DNA from 2 places in the Streptomyces sp. NPDC107765 genome. Region 1 is predicted to be linked to the other one. Evidence: riboswitches for the same ligand, from Rfam matches in the RefSeq annotation. Region 1 holds a riboswitch; the other holds the start of a gene.

Region 1 (8,467 bases):
AGTAGGTCTTGCTCAGCAGCTCGGCGCCGTCCGCGTCGTAGGCCCGGACCGTCATGCCGTTGGCGTGGTACGGCAGGGTCTTGCGGCGGTGCAGGACCAGGTCCTCGTCGAAGTCGAAGGCGATCTCGTGGGCGCCGAGCAGGCTGATCCGCCCCGACTCCTTGATCGCCGCGACCCGGTCGTCGGCGGTTTCGACGTCGACGGTGCGCGGGGAGTCGCCCTCCAGGCCGAGCAGGACGGCCTTGGGGGTGCCGTGGCCGTGGCCGGTGGCGCCCAGGGAGCCGAAGAGTTCGGCGTGGATGCGGGCCGTCCGGGCGAGCAGGCCGTCCTTCTTGAGCCGGCCGGCGAACATCCGGGCGGCGCGCATCGGGCCGACGGTGTGGGAGCTGGAGGGACCTATGCCGATGGAGAAAAGGTCGAAGACGGAGATGGCCACGGGGGCGGACTCCCTTGTCTGCTCGTGGTGGACGGTGGAGCTATCGGACGAAGAGGTACGTTTCTGCGCCGAATGTCGAGCGTAACGCGGACCCGGCGCGGTGCCGTCAGACGGAAACCGTCGGGCGGCCGTCGGCGGGTGTAACGGGAGGTGTCGGTGTCACAGCGGGTGCCCGGCCGGCCACCGCGGCGGCCGGCGGGCCGGTCAGGCCGGTCGCCCGGGCCCGGACGCCGGCCCGTACGGCCCAGAAGTAGAAGGCCGGCGCGGAGAGCGCGACCAGGGCGATGTCCAGGCCGCCGGGGATGATGCCGTGCCCGCCGAAGTCCGGGCTGCCCAGCGCGGACAGCGCGGCCAGCCAGAGCAGGAAGACGATCATCCACCAGGCCGGGGCGAACTGCCGCCGCAGCCGGGCCGCGCCGAGGGACCCGGCCCGGTGGCGCAGCACCAGCACCGCGATCGGCACGGACACCAGCGTCAGCGCGGTCACCTTGCCGGTGTCCGGCCACTTCGACCAGTACAGGGCGCAGGCCGCGAAGGCGAAGGTGACCGGGCTGAGGACCCCGGCGGCCGGGAGCCGGAACGGACGGGGCAGCTCCGGCGCGGTCCGGCGCAGCACCCCCACCGCGATCGGGCCGATCAGGTACGAGATGACCATGGCCGCCGAGACCACCCCGGCCAGCGCCTGCCAGCTGCGCCCGACGGTCAGCAGCAACAGGACGGAGAAGCCGAGGTTGAGCCACATCGCCGGGCGGGCGGTGCCGTACCGCGGGTGCACGGCCGCCAGCTTCCGCGGGAAGAAGCCGGTCTCCGCCAGGTTGGTGACCATGTACGCGGCCGAGGCCACGTTGGCGATGTTGGAGCCGGCCGGCGAGATGAACGCGCCGAACTGCAGCATCGTGACCACCCAGTGCAGCATCAGCAGCTTGGCGAGGTCGGCGAACGGCGAGCCCAGGTTCACCCCCTGCCAGCCGCCGGCCCGGGCCAGCTGCTCGGGCGGCACCGCCCCCAGGTACGCGGTCTGCAGCGCCAGGTAGATCACCAGGCCCAGGGTGAGCGCACCGACCAGGGCGACCGGGATGGCCCGGCCCGGGTTCCGGGCGGCGCCGCCGAGGTTGACCACGGCCTGGAACCCGTTGAAGGCGAAGACCACGCCGCAGGTGGTGACGGCGGTGAGCACGGCCGACCAGCCGTACGGGGCGAAGCCGCCCTGCGCGGTGAGGTTCGAGGTGTGGAAGCCGGAGGCGGCCAGCGCCGCCACGGCGAGCACCGGGATGGCGAACTTCACCACGGTGAGCACGGTGTTGGCGCGGGCCAGCAGCTGCACCGACCAGTAGCAGGTCAGCCAGAGCGCGACGGTCAGGGCCAGCGCCACGGCCATGCCGGACGCCGAGAGCTGGTGGCCGGCCGGTTCGACCAGCCCCTTCGCCCAGCCGAAGCCCCAGGACGTCATGTACTGGGTGGCGGCGATCGACTCGATCGGGATGAGCGAGGCGGTCGCGATCCACACCGCCCAGCCGGTGAGGAAGCCGAGCACCGGTCCGTGCGAGAGGTGGCCGTAGCGGGCCATTCCGCCGGGGATCGGGTAGGCCGCGCCGACCTCCGCGTAGGACATCGCGATCATGCCGATGAAGACGGCACCGATCACCCACGCGACCAGTGCCGCGGGGCCCGCCACTTGCGCGGCGGCACCGGCGCCGAAGAGCCAGCCGGAGCCGAAGATCGAGCCGATGCCGATCATGATGAGGGCGAAGAGGCTGAGGCCCTTCCGGTCGCCCGCGCTCATGTCCATGGGGTGGTGTCGTCCGTCCTGCTGTCGAAATGCCCCCTCGCCGTTGAAGGGCCGCTGTGTATGCCGCTGACACCCTATTTCGCGCCCCTCACCCGGAATCCCGGATTCCGCCGTGCGGGCGCGCGACATCGACGAAGGGGGAGGGGAAGCCGGGCATGCAGACCGGGGGCCCGGGACCAACGGCCCCGGGCCCACGGCCCGTTGAGCCCCCGTCCGCCGAGGGCCGGCGGACCGGAGGATCACCGCATGAGACGCGTCACAGCGACGGGTACAGCGGGTACTTCTCCGCGAGTGCGGTGACCCGGGCCTTGAGGGCCTCGGCGTCGTAGTCCGGCTTGAGGGCCTCGGCGATGATGTCGGCGACCTCGCGGAAGTCGTCGGCCTGGAAACCGCGGGTGGCCAGGGCCGGGGTGCCGATCCGCAGACCCGAGGTCACCATCGGGGGCCGGGGGTCGTTGGGGATGGCGTTGCGGTTGACGGTGATGCCGACCTCGTGGAGGCGGTCCTCGGCCTGCTGGCCGTCGAGCTGGCTGTTGCGCAGGTCGACCAGGACGAGGTGGACGTCGGTGCCGCCGGACAGGACCGACACACCGTGCTCGGTGACGTCGTCCTGGACCAGGCGCTCGGCGAGGATCTTGGCGCCTTCCAGGGTCCGCTGCTGGCGCTCCTTGAACTCGTCGGACGCGGCGACCTTGAAGGAGACCGCCTTGGCCGCGATGACGTGTTCCAGGGGGCCGCCCTGCTGGCCGGGGAAGACCGCGGAGTTGACCTTCTTGGAGATCTCCGGGGTGGCGGAGAGGATGACGCCGCCGCGGGGGCCGCCGAGGGTCTTGTGGGTGGTGGTGGTCACCACGTGGGCGTGCGGCACCGGCGAGGGGTGCAGCCCGGCCGCCACGAGACCCGCGAAGTGGGCCATGTCGACCATGAGGTAGGCGTCGACGGCGTCGGCGATGCGGCGGAAGGCGGCGAAGTCGAGCTGGCGGGGGTAGGCCGACCAGCCGGCGACGATCAGCTTGGGGCGGTGCTCCTTGGCCAGGCGCTCGACCTCGTCCATGTCGACCAGGTTGGTCTTCTCGTCGACGTGGTACGGGACGACGTTGTAGAGCTTGCCGCTGAAGTTGATCTTCATGCCATGGGTCAGGTGCCCGCCGTGGGCGAGGTTGAGACCCAGGATGGTGTCGCCCGGCTTGAGGAGGGCGAACATGGCGGCGGCGTTGGCCTGGGCGCCGGAGTGGGGCTGGACGTTGGCGTAGGGCGCGCCGAAGAGGGCCTTGATGCGGTCGATGGCGATCTGCTCGACGACATCGACGTGCTCGCAGCCGCCGTAGTAGCGGCGGCCGGGGTAACCCTCGGCGTACTTGTTGGTGAGGACGGAGCCCTGGGCCTCCATGACGGCGACGGGGGCGAAGTTCTCCGACGCGATCATTTCGAGGGTGGACTGCTGGCGGTGCAGCTCGGCGTCGACGGCCGCGGCGACGTCGGGGTCGAGCTCGTGCAGGGAGCTGTTCAGAAGCGACATGGGTCTTTCCTGGAGGGGTCAGAGGGCGCAGAGCACTTCCAACGGGCGGGGTGGCTCACTCGGTGATGAACGCGGCGTACTCGTCGGCCGAGAGCAGCTCGGCGGGCTCGTCGCTGATCTTCACCTTGAACAGCCAACCGCCCTCGAACGGGGCGGAGTTCACCAGCGAGGGGTCGTTGACGACGTCCTCGTTGATCTCCACGATCTCGCCGTGCACGGGCGCGTAGAGATCGCTGACCGACTTGGTCGACTCCAGCTCACCGCAGCTCTCGCCCGCCGTGACCGTGGAGCCGACCTCAGGGAGCTGCACGTAGACGACGTCGCCGAGGGCGTTCGCCGCGTGCTCCGTGATGCCGACCGTCGAGACGCCTTCCTCGGCGGCCGACAGCCACTCGTGCTCCTTGCTGTAGCGCAGCTGCTGGGGGTTGCTCATGGCTCGATTCTCCTGTACGCGAGGGTGTGATCGTGAATGGGGGCACCTCACCGGACGAAGTCCGGGGGAGCGTCTTGCACAGTGAGACGCGCGGTGGCGCGCCGCCGCCCGGTCCGCCGGGGCGAACCGTTACTTCTGCCGCTTGTAGAAGGGCAGCGCGAGGACCTCGTACGGCTCATGGCTTCCACGGATGTCCACGTGGACACCCTCGGTGCCCGGTGTGGCCCAGTCCGCGTCGACGTAGGCGATCGCGATCGGCTTGCCGAGCGTGGGGGAGGGGGCGCCCGAGGTGACCTCGCCGATCACCGTCCCGTCGGCGGAGACGACCGGGTAGCCCGCGCGCGGGACCCGGCGGCCCTGGGCGATCAGCCCGACCAGCTTGCGCGGCGGGGCGGCCTCGGCGCGTTCGGCGGCCACCTCCAGCGCGGCGCGGCCGACGAAGTCGCCGTTGTTGGTCGTCTTCTCGAACTTCACGACCCGGCCCAGGCCCGCGTCGAAGGGGGTGGTGGCGGTGGTGAGCTCGTGCCCGTACAGCGGCATGCCCGCCTCCAGGCGCAGGGTGTCCCGGCAGGACAGCCCGCACGGCACCAGGCCCACGTCCTTGCCGGCCTCGGTCAGCGCCTCCCAGAGGGCGACCGCGTCGGCCGGCCGGACGAACAGCTCGAAGCCGTCCTCGCCGGTGTAGCCGGTACGGGCGATCAGCGCCTCGACGCCGGCGACCGTGCCGGGCAGGCCGGCGTAGTACTTCAGCCCGTCCAGATCGGCGTCCGTCAGCTTCTTGAGGATGCCGGGGGACTCCGGGCCCTGCACCGCGAGCAGCGCGTAGGCGTCCCGGTCGTCGCGGACCACGGCGTCGAAGCCGCCGCCCCGGGCGGTCAGCGCGTCCAGCACGACCTGGGCGTTGGAGGCGTTGGCGACCACCATGTACTCCTGGTCGGCCAGCCGGTAGACGATCAGGTCGTCCAGGATGCCGCCCTCGGCGTTGCAGATCATGGTGTACCGGGCGCGGCCGGTCTTCACCCCGCCGATGTTGCCGACCAGGGCGAAGTCGAGGAGGTCGGCGGCCTGCGGGCCGGTGACGGTGATCTCGCCCATGTGGGAGAGGTCGAAGAGGCCGGCGCGGGTGCGGACCGCGACGTGTTCGTCGCGCTCGCTGCCGTAGCGCAGTGGCATGTCCCAGCCGGCGAAGTCGGTCATGGTCGCGCCGAGTGCCCGATGCGTGGCATCGAGCGCCGTGCGGCGGGGGGCATCAGTCATGGTTCTGGGCTCCCAGGCAGGGGTGACAAGACGTTCTCCCCATCTGTCATCGGAACCTGAGAGGTTCACCGGGAGCCCGCGAACGGGCCCGGTTTGCACCTTGGGTGGAGCCGCCCCGTGGGCCGGGCCGGACTCGCTTTTCAGATCTGCCTCGCCCGCGCGGTATAGGGGCCTGAGAGATTCAAGGGAGGACTTGCTCCTTCGGCGCCCCGCCGTGGCGGCCGGGGACTCTCCCGCGCGGATTCAAGCGGCCGGTATGGAGTTGGCGGTGCACGGGTGAACCGAGATGTGCACGTGGCGCGCACATCATTGCACGGGATCGCCGAATACAGGAGGCCCGGTCGGCGCACCGTCCCCGACGTGGGCGGATCGGACAATCACCTTGATGGTCATTACCTTTTCTTGACACTCTGCGGGTAGGGAACCGGCCTCGGGCCGGACCGTAACCCGGACACAACCCGGACGGGGAGGGTGATCACGGTGCACAGGGACGCGGCACTCGCGGCCACATCGGGGGCCGGACCCGAAGAGCCGGTGGCGGTCCGCGCCGCCGCACCCCGGGCCCGGCGCCCGGCCCGCCCGGTCGTCCGGCCGGGGCGCGGGGCGCGGGTGGTGGACCTGCGCGGCGACGACCGGGCCCGGGCCGCCGCCGAGCTGCGGTTCCCGCCCGGTGACCTGGTGGTCGTCTCCGGCCTGCCCGGCAGCGGCAAGAGCACCCTGATGCACCGGGTCGTGCCGCCGCTGGACGGCGGCGGGGCCGAGGTGCACCGGATCGACTCCCAGGACGTCCGCGAGCGCTTCGAACGCGGCAGACTGCGCCGGCTGCCCTACGGCCTCTACCGCCCGCTGGTCCGGGCCGCGCACTATCTGGCGCTCGGCAGGGCACTGCGCTCCGGCCGCAGCGTGGTGGTGCACGACTGCGGGACGCTGGCGTGGGTGCGCCGCTGGATGGCCCGGGCGGCCGGCCGCGGCGGCCGGGGGCTGCATCTCGTCCTGCTCGACGTGGCACCGGAGGTGGCCCGGGCCGGCCAGCAGGCGCGCGGCCGCGGGGTGTCGGGGTACGCCTTCGCCCGGCACCGCCGGGCGGTGTCCGGGCTGGTCGGCGGCGCGGAGGCGGCCCGGCTGCCGCGCGGATTCGCCTCGGTCGTGCTGCTGGACCGCCGCGCGGCGAGCGCCCTGGAAACCCTCACCTTCCGCTGACCGGCGCCCGCTTCCGCCCGCGCCGCCGCCCGCCGCAGCGTCACCCGCCCCGCGGGCGCGGCCACCGCTTTCTCTCGTCTAGGGTCATGGGCCAGAAAGCGCGGAGTGCGGTGTGGAACACGGGTGGATGCAGATGAACTTTCCGGAGCAGGGGATACCGCAGCTGGCCTGGCCGGCGAACGAACTCGAAGAGGTGCTGGCCGCCTCGGTCGGGCATCCCGGCGCCGGCGGCCGGATCGTCGAGGTCCTGGGCCGCAGCCGGGTGTGGGTGCCGCTGCCCAACGGCGGCGGTCCGCAGGGCGCGGGCCCGGGTACCGCCGGACTGGACCTGCCCACCGTCGACATCGGCGGGCTTGCCTACGTCCCGGTCTACAGCTCCGAGCAGGAGTTCCTGCGGGTCGTCGGCTCGCACATGTCCTTCACCGTCGCGCCGGCCGTGGAGTTCGCCCGCGGGCTGCCGCCGAAGATCGGGATCGTGGTGAATCCGGACGGGACGGTCGGCGTCCCGGTGCCGCCGCCCGCGGTGGCCGAATTGTGCCGCTCGGGACGTCAGGAACCGGATACCGGCGGACTGCCGAGCGGCGGCCGGGTGCGGCTCTTCGAACCGGACTGGCAGGACGAGCCGGTGGACTTCCTGGCCGCCGCCGGACTGGAGTTCTCCGGCGTCGGAATTGTCCTGACTGCCCGGCGTGTCCTGGCCAGCGTGGAAGGCGACACGCCCGCACTGTTCGTCGGTGTCCAGGTCGCCACGGTCCCCGAGGCGCTGCACGACGGATCGGCCCGCGACACGGTGCTCGCGGGCCTGGGGCGGGCCCTCGGCGCGGTGCCGGTGCCCTGGCCCGTACAGCTCGTCATGCTGGACCTCGCCCAGGGCGACCCGGTCGCCGACTGGATGCTGGAGCGGGTACGGCCTTTCTACTCGCGCGAGCACTCCTAGGGTTCCCCGCCGTTGCGGACGCCGCGGCCTTCCGGCCCTGGACCACCGGCAAGCCCTAAGCTGGTTGGATGACGCGCGGGCGCACCCACACGTGCCCTGCCGAGAGAGGGGACGGACCACGTGAGTGCGGGTGCGCATCAGGGGCCGGCGGCGGCCGGACAGCTGGAGCAGCTGCTGCAGCAGGTCTCGCCCGGCCGTTACGACGCCTACGAAGCCCTGCTGCACGCACTCGCCGCGGGCCAGGTCTGGATGCTGCTCTGGCACGGCCGGGCCGGTTCGGCCGATGCGCAGTACGGGAACATGGAGGTCGACGGCCTCGGCTACGCGCCGTGCGTGACCTCCGCGCCCGAACTCGCCGCCTCCGGCTGGAACCGCGACCACGAGGTCGTCAGCGGCCTGGAGATCGCCACCGCGCTCTTCCCCGACCGCTGGGGACTGTGGCTGAATCCGCATGCTCCCGGCGGCGGGGTCGGCATTCCCTGGCTGGATCTGCGCCGGATCGCCGGCGGTCTCGACCGGCTGCCCGCCGGTCCGCTGCGGCTCTCCGACCCGGTCATCGACATCCCGCAGTTCTACGCGCTGCTGGCGCAGAACGCCCATCGCACGCCCGCCGTACGGTCGTTGCGCCGCGCCTGGGTGCAGCCCGCGCTCGGCGCCCCGTATCTGGCGATCGGTCTGGATCTGTACGACACCGGCCCGCAGGCGGTGGATTCCGCCCGGTTGATGATCCAGCAGTCGATCGGTGCCGTCCCGGACGGATTGCCGGTCTCCACGGTCGCGATGAGCGACGAGTACGACCCGGTCGCCATGTGGATGCGGGCCGTCGCGCGGCCGTTCTTCGACCGTGACGGCTACACCCAGCAGCCGGCCCAGCCACCGGCGCCCTCGTACGGCTA
Region 2 (8,467 bases), on a different contig from region 1:
CGAACGTGGTCGTCGCGGCGCTGATCGTCTTCCTCGGGGACAAGCTGGGCGTCGGTGCCCAACTCTCCACCGGTGTCGTCGTCGTGCTCGGCATCCGCATCTTCTCCAACGCCGCGGCGATCCGCCGGCACGTCTTCCGGGCGTGAGGCGGATGGCAACGGACGAGACCCCGGAGCCGGAACAGCGGCCGGAGAGCCCGGAAGGGCCGGAGCAGACGCAGGAGCGCGGCGCGGCCGACCGGCAGCCGATGCCGCCGGAGAGCCGGAGCGCCCCTGAGCCGGCGAAACCCGCGGACGACGCGGAAAGCCAGGAACCGGACACGACTGGACAGAAGCCGGACAACGGGGCAGACTCCTCGGCCCCGGCGGCGGACACCGGCGACGGGGACGCGGAACGCCCGAAGACCGGTCGGGAGCGGCTGGTGGCGAGCCTGTGGCCGCCGCGGCTGACCCGGGCTCAACTGATCGTCGCCCTGCTGCTGTTCATTCTCGGCCTCGGCCTGGCGATTCAGGTACGTTCCACGAGTGACAGCAGTGCGCTGCGAGGTGCGCGTCAGGAGGACCTGGTGCGCATTCTGGACGAGCTGGACAACCGCTCCCAGCGGTTGACGGACGAACAGCGGCGCCTGGAAGGGCAGAAGACCGAGCTGGCGAACAGCTCGGACCAGGCCGAGGAGGCCCGTAAGCAGACCGTGGAGAAGGAACAGCAGCTGGGTGTGCTGGCCGGGACCGTCGCGGCGCAAGGGCCCGGCATCAACCTGACCATCGACGACCCGACGCACTCCGTGGAGGCGGACAAGCTGCTGGACACCATCCAGGAGCTGCGGGCCGCCGGCGCCGAGGCCATCCAGGTCAACGACGTCCGGGTCGTCGCGAACACCTCCCTCTCGGACGTCCGGGGCGGGGTGGAGATCGACGGCAGGCGCGTCACGCAGCCGTACCGCTTCAAGGTCATCGGCAAGCCGGAGGATCTGGAGCCGGCGCTGAACATCCCCGGCGGAGTGGTCCAGACACTGGAGAAGGAGCAGGCCAAGGTGTCTGTGACCCGTGAGGAGAAGATCATTGTGGACGCCTTGCGGGCGGCGAAGCGGCCTGACTACGCTCGGTCGTCATCGCAGTGAGGCGTACAGGTATGTCGAGTGCCCCAGGAGGGCATGAGGTAGCGGGGGGTCGACGCACCGTGCGTGTGGTGTGTGGTGGAAACTGTCTGGAGGCCACGGACGTTCACTGGATGTCCGGATGGGCCGGTGTGTGCATCGAGGGTTCGTCCTGCCCCACGGGCGGGTCTGTTTCGTTCAAGGGGAATCGCCCGTGAAGTTGTTTGGAAAGCTGTTCGGCAAGAGCGCGCGCCAGGAGGGCGGCAGCGGCTCCGCGCGGCATCGCGCTGCGGGCCGGGCCGACGAGAGCGGCGCGGCCGAGAACCGTCCCCTCTTCCGTGACGAGGTCGGCGGTCCGTCCGGGGGGCACGGCGCGGGTTCTGTTGACCCCTCCGGTGCCGCCCGCATAGGTTCCCAGGAACCATCAGCCGCACCCACGGGCGGAGGTCCGGCCTTGCCGGTTTGTACGAGGTGTGGGCACCGGAACGCCGAGGCGAGCCGGTTCTGCTCCAACTGCGGCGCGCCGCTGCGCCCGGGAGCCCAGCCCGAGCGGGCGTCCGAGACGACGTCGACGATCTCCATTTCGGGGCTCGAGGCCTACGACGCGGAGACGACGGGCCAGAACCTCTCGCCCGCGCTGTCCCCGGAGGCCCAGGCGGCCGTCGACGCCCTTCCGTTGGGTTCGGCGCTGCTCATCGTCCGCCGCGGTCCGAACTCCGGCAGCCGCTTCCTCCTGGACAGCGAGCTGACGACGGCGGGCCGCCATCCGCAGAGCGACATCTTCCTCGACGACGTGACGGTCTCGCGTCGCCACGTGGAATTCCGTCGCGGCCCGGACGGCCTCTTCACGGTCTCCGACGTCGGCAGCCTGAACGGCACCTACGTCAACCGTGAGCGCATCGACTCCGTCGCCCTCAACAACGGCGACGAGGTCCAGATCGGCAAGTACCGCCTGGTCTTCTACGCGAGCCAGCGAGGCGCCGGCATCTGACCGGCCAGGGAAGGCACATGCGCCATACACCGAAAGGCGGTGCCGGGCATTCCGGCACCGCCTCCTCGGCCGGCAAGCCGGTGAGCATCGGCACGGTGCTCAACCAGCTGCGCGAGGAGTTCCCCGAGGTCACCATCTCCAAGATCCGCTTCCTGGAGGCCGAGGGGCTGGTCGAACCGAAGCGCACGCCTTCCGGGTACCGGAAATTCACCCCGGCCGACGTGGAGCGGCTGGCGAGCGTCCTGCGGATGCAGCGCGACCACTATCTGCCGCTGAAGGTCATCCGCGAGCATCTGGACGCCATCGAGCGCGGTGAGCAGGTCACGCTGCCGGCGCCCGCCGCGCCGGCCCGCGATCTGATCGAGGGCGTCCCGGAAGCGGGCGAGGAAACCCCCACGGCCGCCCGGATCGGCCGGGCAGAGCTGCTGGCCGCCGCCGAGGTGGACGAGGCGGCGCTCGCCGACTGGGAGTCGTACGGACTCATCGTCCCCCATGCGGACGGCGGATACGACATCGAGGCCGTCACGGTCGCCAAACTTGTCGCCGACCTGGGCCGTTTCGGTCTCGAACCACGGCACCTTCGGGTCGTCAAGGCGGCCGCGGAGCGCGAGGCGGGCCTGGTCGAGCAGGTCGTTGCACCCCTTCGGCGGCACCGCAATCCGCAGACCAGGGCCCATGCCGAGGCCACCGCAAGGGAGCTCGCCACGCTCTCCGTACGGCTGCACGCGGCGCTGGTCCAGAGCGCGCTGCGGGGCCGGTCGTAGTGAGCAAAAGAGTGCCCGACTACCCAAACCTGCCGGGCACGTCCTAGGGTTGCTGTGTGAACGAGCTCGACGTCGTGGGTGTCCGGGTGGAAATGCCTTCCAGCCAACCGATCGTGCTCCTGCGGGAGGTGGGGGGCGACCGTTACCTGCCCATTTGGATCGGGCCGGGTGAGGCCACCGCCATCGCCTTCGCCCAGCAGGGCATGGTCCCCGCAAGGCCGCTGACGCACGACCTTTTCAAGGACGTGCTGGAGGCGGTGGGGCAGGAGCTGACGCAGGTGCGCATCACCGACCTGCGCGAGGGGGTCTTCTATGCGGAACTGGTCTTCGCCAGCGGGGTGGAGGTCAGTGCCCGTCCGTCCGACGCGATAGCGCTGGCGCTGCGCACCGGAACGCCGATCTTCGGCACCGACGGTGTGCTGGACGACGCGGGGATCGCGATCCCGGACGAGCAGGAGGACGAGGTGGAGAAGTTCCGCGAGTTCCTCGACCAGATCTCGCCCGAGGACTTCGGGACCAACAGCCAGTAGCCGGTGGGGCCGGACGGGCGAAGGGTCTGATTCCGGCCAAACTATTTAGCCATTCCCCGCGCGAGGTCACGAGAAACCACTCGTAGGGTGATTATCACTCGGCGTGGCGAGCGCGGCGATCGTTGACGCACCCCGAGTGACTGCATACCGTCGATATGGCAGGTCCCGTCCGGGACGTGGAGGACGGAGGGCGGCGTGGCAATCACCGGCGACGGTATGGCGGCGGAAGGGGCGTTGCCGCTCCACGTGGGCGCAACGGCGAACCGCGCCCCGGCACCGGCCGCGGCGGTGTCGGGGGACTGCGAGGCGCAGAACATCGGCTATCGCGGCCCGACCGCATGCGCGGCAGCGGGCATCACCTACCGGCAGCTCGACTACTGGGCGCGCACCGGCCTGGTGGAGCCGAGCATCCGGCCCGCGTACGGCTCCGGCACCCAGCGGCTCTACAGCTTCCGGGACGTCGTCGTCCTGAAGATCGTCAAGCGGCTGCTGGACACCGGGGTCTCGCTGCAGAACATCCGCACCGCCGTCCAGCACCTGCGCGCGCGGGGGCTGGCGGACCTGACGCGGATGACGCTGATGAGCGACGGCGCGACGGTCTACGAGTGCACCTCGCCCGACCAGGTCGTGGATCTGCTCCAGGGCGGCCAGGGCGTCTTCGGGATCGCCGTGGGCGTGGTGTGGCGGGACGTGGAGGGCGCCCTGTCGCAGCTGCACGGGGAGCGCGTGGACACCGGCGAGACGCTGATCGGGAAGAACCCGCACGACGAGCTGGCGCGGCGGCGCCACCGGGCCGGCTGAGCCGCGCACCCGGGCCCCGGCCCGGTGGCGGGTCGATTGTCAGTGCCATGCGGCAGCATCGGACATGTGAGACCCGCGCCGACGATCCTGCATCTGGACATGGATGCGTTCTACGCCTCTGCTGAGCAGGCGGCGAAGCCGAGCCTGCGCGGGAAACCGGTGGTGGTCGGCGGGATCGGGCCGCGTGGCGTCGTCGCCACGGCGTCGTACGAGGCCCGGGTCTTCGGGGTGCGCTCGGCGATGCCGACGGCCCAGGCGCGCCGGCTGTGCCCCAACGCCGCATATCTCAGTCCGCGTTTCACCTTGTACCGCCAGGTGAGTGAAACGGTCATGGGGCTGCTGCACGCGCTGTCGCCGCTGGTGGAGCCGCTGAGCCTGGACGAGGCGTTCGTGGACCTGGAGGCGGGCGGGGTGGCCCCGGAGACGGCCGCGGTACGGGCCGTGGGGGAGCAGCTGCGGCGCGACATCCGGGCGGCGACCGGCCTGACCGGCTCGGTGGGGCTGGCCGGCGCCAAGATGCTGGCGAAGATCGCGTCCGAGCAGGCCAAGCCGGACGGCCTGGTGGTCATTCCGCCCGGCACCGAGCGGGAGCTGCTGGGCCCGATGTCGGTCCGCATGCTGCCCGGGGTGGGGCCCGCGACGGCCGAGACGCTGCGCCGCGCCGGGATCCACACGGTCGTGGAGACCGCGGAGGCCGGCGAGGCGGAGCTGGTACGGCTCCTGGGGAAGGCGCACGGCGCCGGGCTCTACGCGATGGCCCTGGGGCAGGACGACCGTCCCGTGGTGGCCGAGCGCGACGCCAAGTCCATCTCCGTCGAGGACACCTTCGAGGTCGACCTGACCGACCGGACGCGGGTGCGGACGGAGGTGCTGCGGCTGGCCGACCGCTGCGTCCAGCGGCTGCGGGCGGCAGGGCGCTCCGGGCGCACGGTGGTGATCAAGGTGCGCAATTACGACTTCTCGACGCTGACCCGTTCCGAGACCCTGCGCGGGCCCACCGACGACCCCGCGGTCATCCGGGAGGCCGCGGTGCGGCTGCTGGAGCTGGTGGACACCACCGGCGGGGTCCGGCTGCTGGGGGTGGGGGTCAGCGGGCTGGCCGACTTCACGCAGGAGGACCTCTTCGCCCAGCTGACGACGGAGCGCGAGGCCGAGGAGCTGGCGCGGGCCGCGGAGGAGCGGGCCGGGGCGGAGCCGGCCGAGGAGGCGCCCGAGGAGGAGCGGCCGCGCCGCTGGCATCCGGGCCTGGACGTGGTCCACGACGAGTACGGCGCGGGGTGGGTACAGGGCAGCGGGCTGGGGAGAGTGACCGTCCGCTTCGAGACGCCGTGGTCCGCACCGGGGAGGGTGCGGACCTTTGCCGTCGAGGACCCGGCGCTACGGCCGGGGGAGCCCCTGCCGCTGGTGGGCGGGGGGCCTGCGGCGGATCAGTCCTCCGATCCGGCGATCGTGCCGAAGTCCGTGTCGGAGGCGCCCGAATTGCCGGGGGACACCGCGTCGGGGTCGGGGGAGGAGATATCCAGGCGGTAGTGGTGGTAGAGCTGAAGCTCCTGCTCAGGGGAGAGGTGGCGGCCCACACCGAAGTCCGGGGCGTTCTTGATCAGCTTGCGGTCGTACGGGATGTGCAGGTTCTCGCCGACCATTTTGCTGGGTTCCAGGGGGACGAACGCGTCCCGGCTGAAGAGCCCGGTGCGTACGGCCGCCCACTCCGGTTCCCCCGTCGCGTCGTCCAGATAGACCTCGTCGATGGTGCCTATCTTCGCGCCGTTACGGTCGAACGCTTTGCGGCCGATCAGGCTCCGGGGATCGATATCGGTTTGCACGGCCCCTCCAATTGGTCGCAACTGCCCTGTGACAACTACCAAACGGCACATTTCATGCCCCGGCCACTCGAAGGATCCTTCGAGTGGCGCGCTGGTAGGCTGGCGAATGGCCGCAGAACCCGTGCGGGAGAGTCCTTTGTCGTTCGCGACGAGGGCGCCGAAGGAGCAAATCCTCCCCGGAATCTCTCAGGCACACGTACCGCACGGACGAGGTCACTCTGGAAAGCAGGGCGGGCCGCGGAAGGCACAGCTCCGGGACCCCTCCTCACCGACGGTGAAAGCCGGGCCGCCGTGCGCGGGCCGGTGAAGCTCTCAGGTTGAGATGACAGAGGGGGAGGCCGTCCGGGCACCCGCGCCGTGGTGCCCCTCGTAGGTCGTACCGACCAGGAGGCCCCCGCAGATGACCACCAACCGCATCTCCTTGACCGAGCTGGAGCGCGGCACCCCCTTCGAGCACCGGCACATCGGCCCCGACCACGAGGCGCAGGCCAAGATGCTGGCGCACCTCGGTTTCGGGTCGCTGGACGAGCTCACCGACGCCGCCGTACCCGACGTGATCAAGAGCGCGGAGGCGCTCGGCCTGCCGCAGGCCCGTACCGAGGCCGAGGTCCTCCAGGAGCTGCGCGGCCTCGCGGACCGCAACCAGGTGCTGGCCTCCATGATCGGCCTGGGCTACTACGGCACGTTCACCCCGCCGGTGATCCTCCGCAACGTCATGGAGAACCCCGCCTGGTACACGGCCTACACGCCCTACCAGCCGGAGATCTCGCAGGGCCGCCTGGAGGCGCTGCTGAACTTCCAGACGATGGTCGCCGACCTGACCGGACTGCCCACCTCCGGCGCGTCCCTGCTGGACGAGGGCACCGCGGCGGCCGAGGCGATGGCGCTCTCCCGCCGCGTCGGCAAGGTCAAGCAGGGTGTCTTCCTCGTTGACGCCGACTGCCTGCCGCAGACCATCGCCGTGATCGAGACCCGCGCCGAGCCGACCGGCGTCGAGGTCGTCGTCGCCGACCTCTCCGACGGCATCCCCGCCGAGATCGCCGAGCGCGGCGTCTTCGGCGTCCTGCTGCAGTACCCGGGCGCCTCCGGTGCCGTCCGGGACCCGCGCGCCCTGATCGAGCGCGCCCACGAGCTCGGCGCGGTCGTCACCGTCGCCGCCGACCTGCTCGCGCTGACCCTGCTGACCTCGCCGGGCGAGCTCGGCGCGGACATCGCGGTCGGCACCACCCAGCGCTTCGGTGTCCCGATGGGCTTCGGCGGGCCGCACGCCGGCTTCATGGCGGTGCGCGAGCAGTTTGCGCGCAGCCTCCCCGGCCGCCTCGTGGGCGTCTCCGTGGACGCCGACGGCCACCGGGCCTACCGGCTCGCGCTGCAGACCCGTGAGCAGCACATCCGCCGTGAGAAGGCCACCAGCAACATCTGCACCGCACAGGTGCTGCTCGCCGTCATGGCCGGTATGTACGCCGTCTACCACGGCCCCGAGGGCCTGCGCACCATCGCCCGGCGCACCCACCGCTACGCGGCGATCCTCGCCGAGGGCCTGCGGGCCGGCGGTGTGGAGCTGGTCCACGGTGCGTACTTCGACACGCTGACCGCGCGGGTGCCCGGCCGGGCCGCCGAGGTCGTCGCCGCCGCCCGCGAGGCCGGCATCAACCTCCGCCAGGTCGACGCGGACCTGGTCGGCATCGCCTGCGACGAGACCACCGGCCGCGCCCAGCTGACCGGGGTCTGGGCCGCCTTCGGCGTGCAGGCCGACATCGACAAGCTCGACGCGGCCACCGACGAAACGCTCCCGCAGACGCTGCTGCGCACCGACGACTACCTCACCCACCCGGTCTTCCACGAGCACCGCTCCGAGACCGCGATGCTGCGCTACCTGCGCACCCTCGCGGACAAGGACTACGCGCTGGACCGCGGCATGATCCCGCTCGGCTCCTGCACGATGAAGCTGAACGCCACCACCGAGATGGAGCCGGTCACCTGGCCCGCGTTCGGCCAGCTGCACCCCTTCGCGCCGGCCGACCAGGCCCAGGGCTACCTCACGCTGATCCAGGAGCTGGAGGAGCGCCTCGCCACCGTCACCGGCTACGACAAGGTCTCCCTCCAGCCCAACGCCGGCTCCCAGGGCGAGCTGGCCGGCCTGCTGGCCGTCCGCGCCTACCACCGCGCCAACGGGGACGAGCAGCGCACGGTCTGCCTGATCCCGTCCTCCGCGCACGGCACCAACGCCGCCAGCGCCGTGATGGCCGGCATGAAGGTCGTCGTCGTCAAGACCGGCGAGGACGGCGAGGTCGACGCCGACGACCTGCACGCCAAGATCGAGAAGCACCGTGACGAGCTCGCGGTCCTGATGGTGACCTACCCCTCCACCCACGGCGTGTTCGAGGAGCACATCACCCAGATCTGCGCCGCGGTGCACGACGCCGGCGGCCAGGTCTACGTCGACGGTGCCAACCTGAACG

The links. A riboswitch is a leader RNA that binds a small molecule or an ion and turns the genes downstream of it on or off. The one in region 1 is predicted to bind glycine.
Region 2: it holds a riboswitch for glycine, as region 1 does, so the genes downstream of both, gcvP (aminomethyl-transferring glycine dehydrogenase) here and gcvT (glycine cleavage system aminomethyltransferase GcvT) in region 1, are expected to answer to the same signal.

Annotation. Positions count from the first base shown of each region.
Region 1 is NZ_JBVKBL010000017.1:85,036-93,502, reverse strand. Features, by position in the region: gene ACZ7MX_RS32685 (L-serine ammonia-lyase) at 1-436, opposite strand, end outside; gene ACZ7MX_RS32680 (APC family permease) at 543-2,225, opposite strand; gene glyA (serine hydroxymethyltransferase) at 2,482-3,744, opposite strand; gene gcvH (glycine cleavage system protein GcvH) at 3,800-4,177, opposite strand; gene gcvT (glycine cleavage system aminomethyltransferase GcvT) at 4,307-5,434, opposite strand; glycine riboswitch at 5,468-5,584, opposite strand; glycine riboswitch at 5,585-5,680, opposite strand; gene ACZ7MX_RS32660 (AAA family ATPase) at 5,909-6,634, shown strand; gene ACZ7MX_RS32655 (enhanced serine sensitivity protein SseB) at 6,768-7,571, shown strand; gene ACZ7MX_RS32650 (enhanced serine sensitivity protein SseB C-terminal domain-containing protein) at 7,692-8,467, shown strand, end outside.
Region 2 is NZ_JBVKBL010000016.1:189,738-198,204, reverse strand. Features, by position in the region: gene ACZ7MX_RS32245 (small basic family protein) at 1-146, shown strand, start outside; gene ACZ7MX_RS32240 (DUF881 domain-containing protein) at 152-1,120, shown strand; gene ACZ7MX_RS32235 (FHA domain-containing protein) at 1,239-2,087, shown strand; gene ftsR (transcriptional regulator FtsR) at 2,105-2,851, shown strand; gene ACZ7MX_RS32225 (bifunctional nuclease family protein) at 2,908-3,381, shown strand; gene ACZ7MX_RS32220 (MerR family transcriptional regulator) at 3,577-4,182, shown strand; gene ACZ7MX_RS32215 (DNA polymerase IV) at 4,249-5,712, shown strand; gene ACZ7MX_RS32210 (PRC-barrel domain-containing protein) at 5,610-6,005, opposite strand; glycine riboswitch at 6,120-6,217, shown strand; gene gcvP (aminomethyl-transferring glycine dehydrogenase) at 6,406-8,467, shown strand, end outside.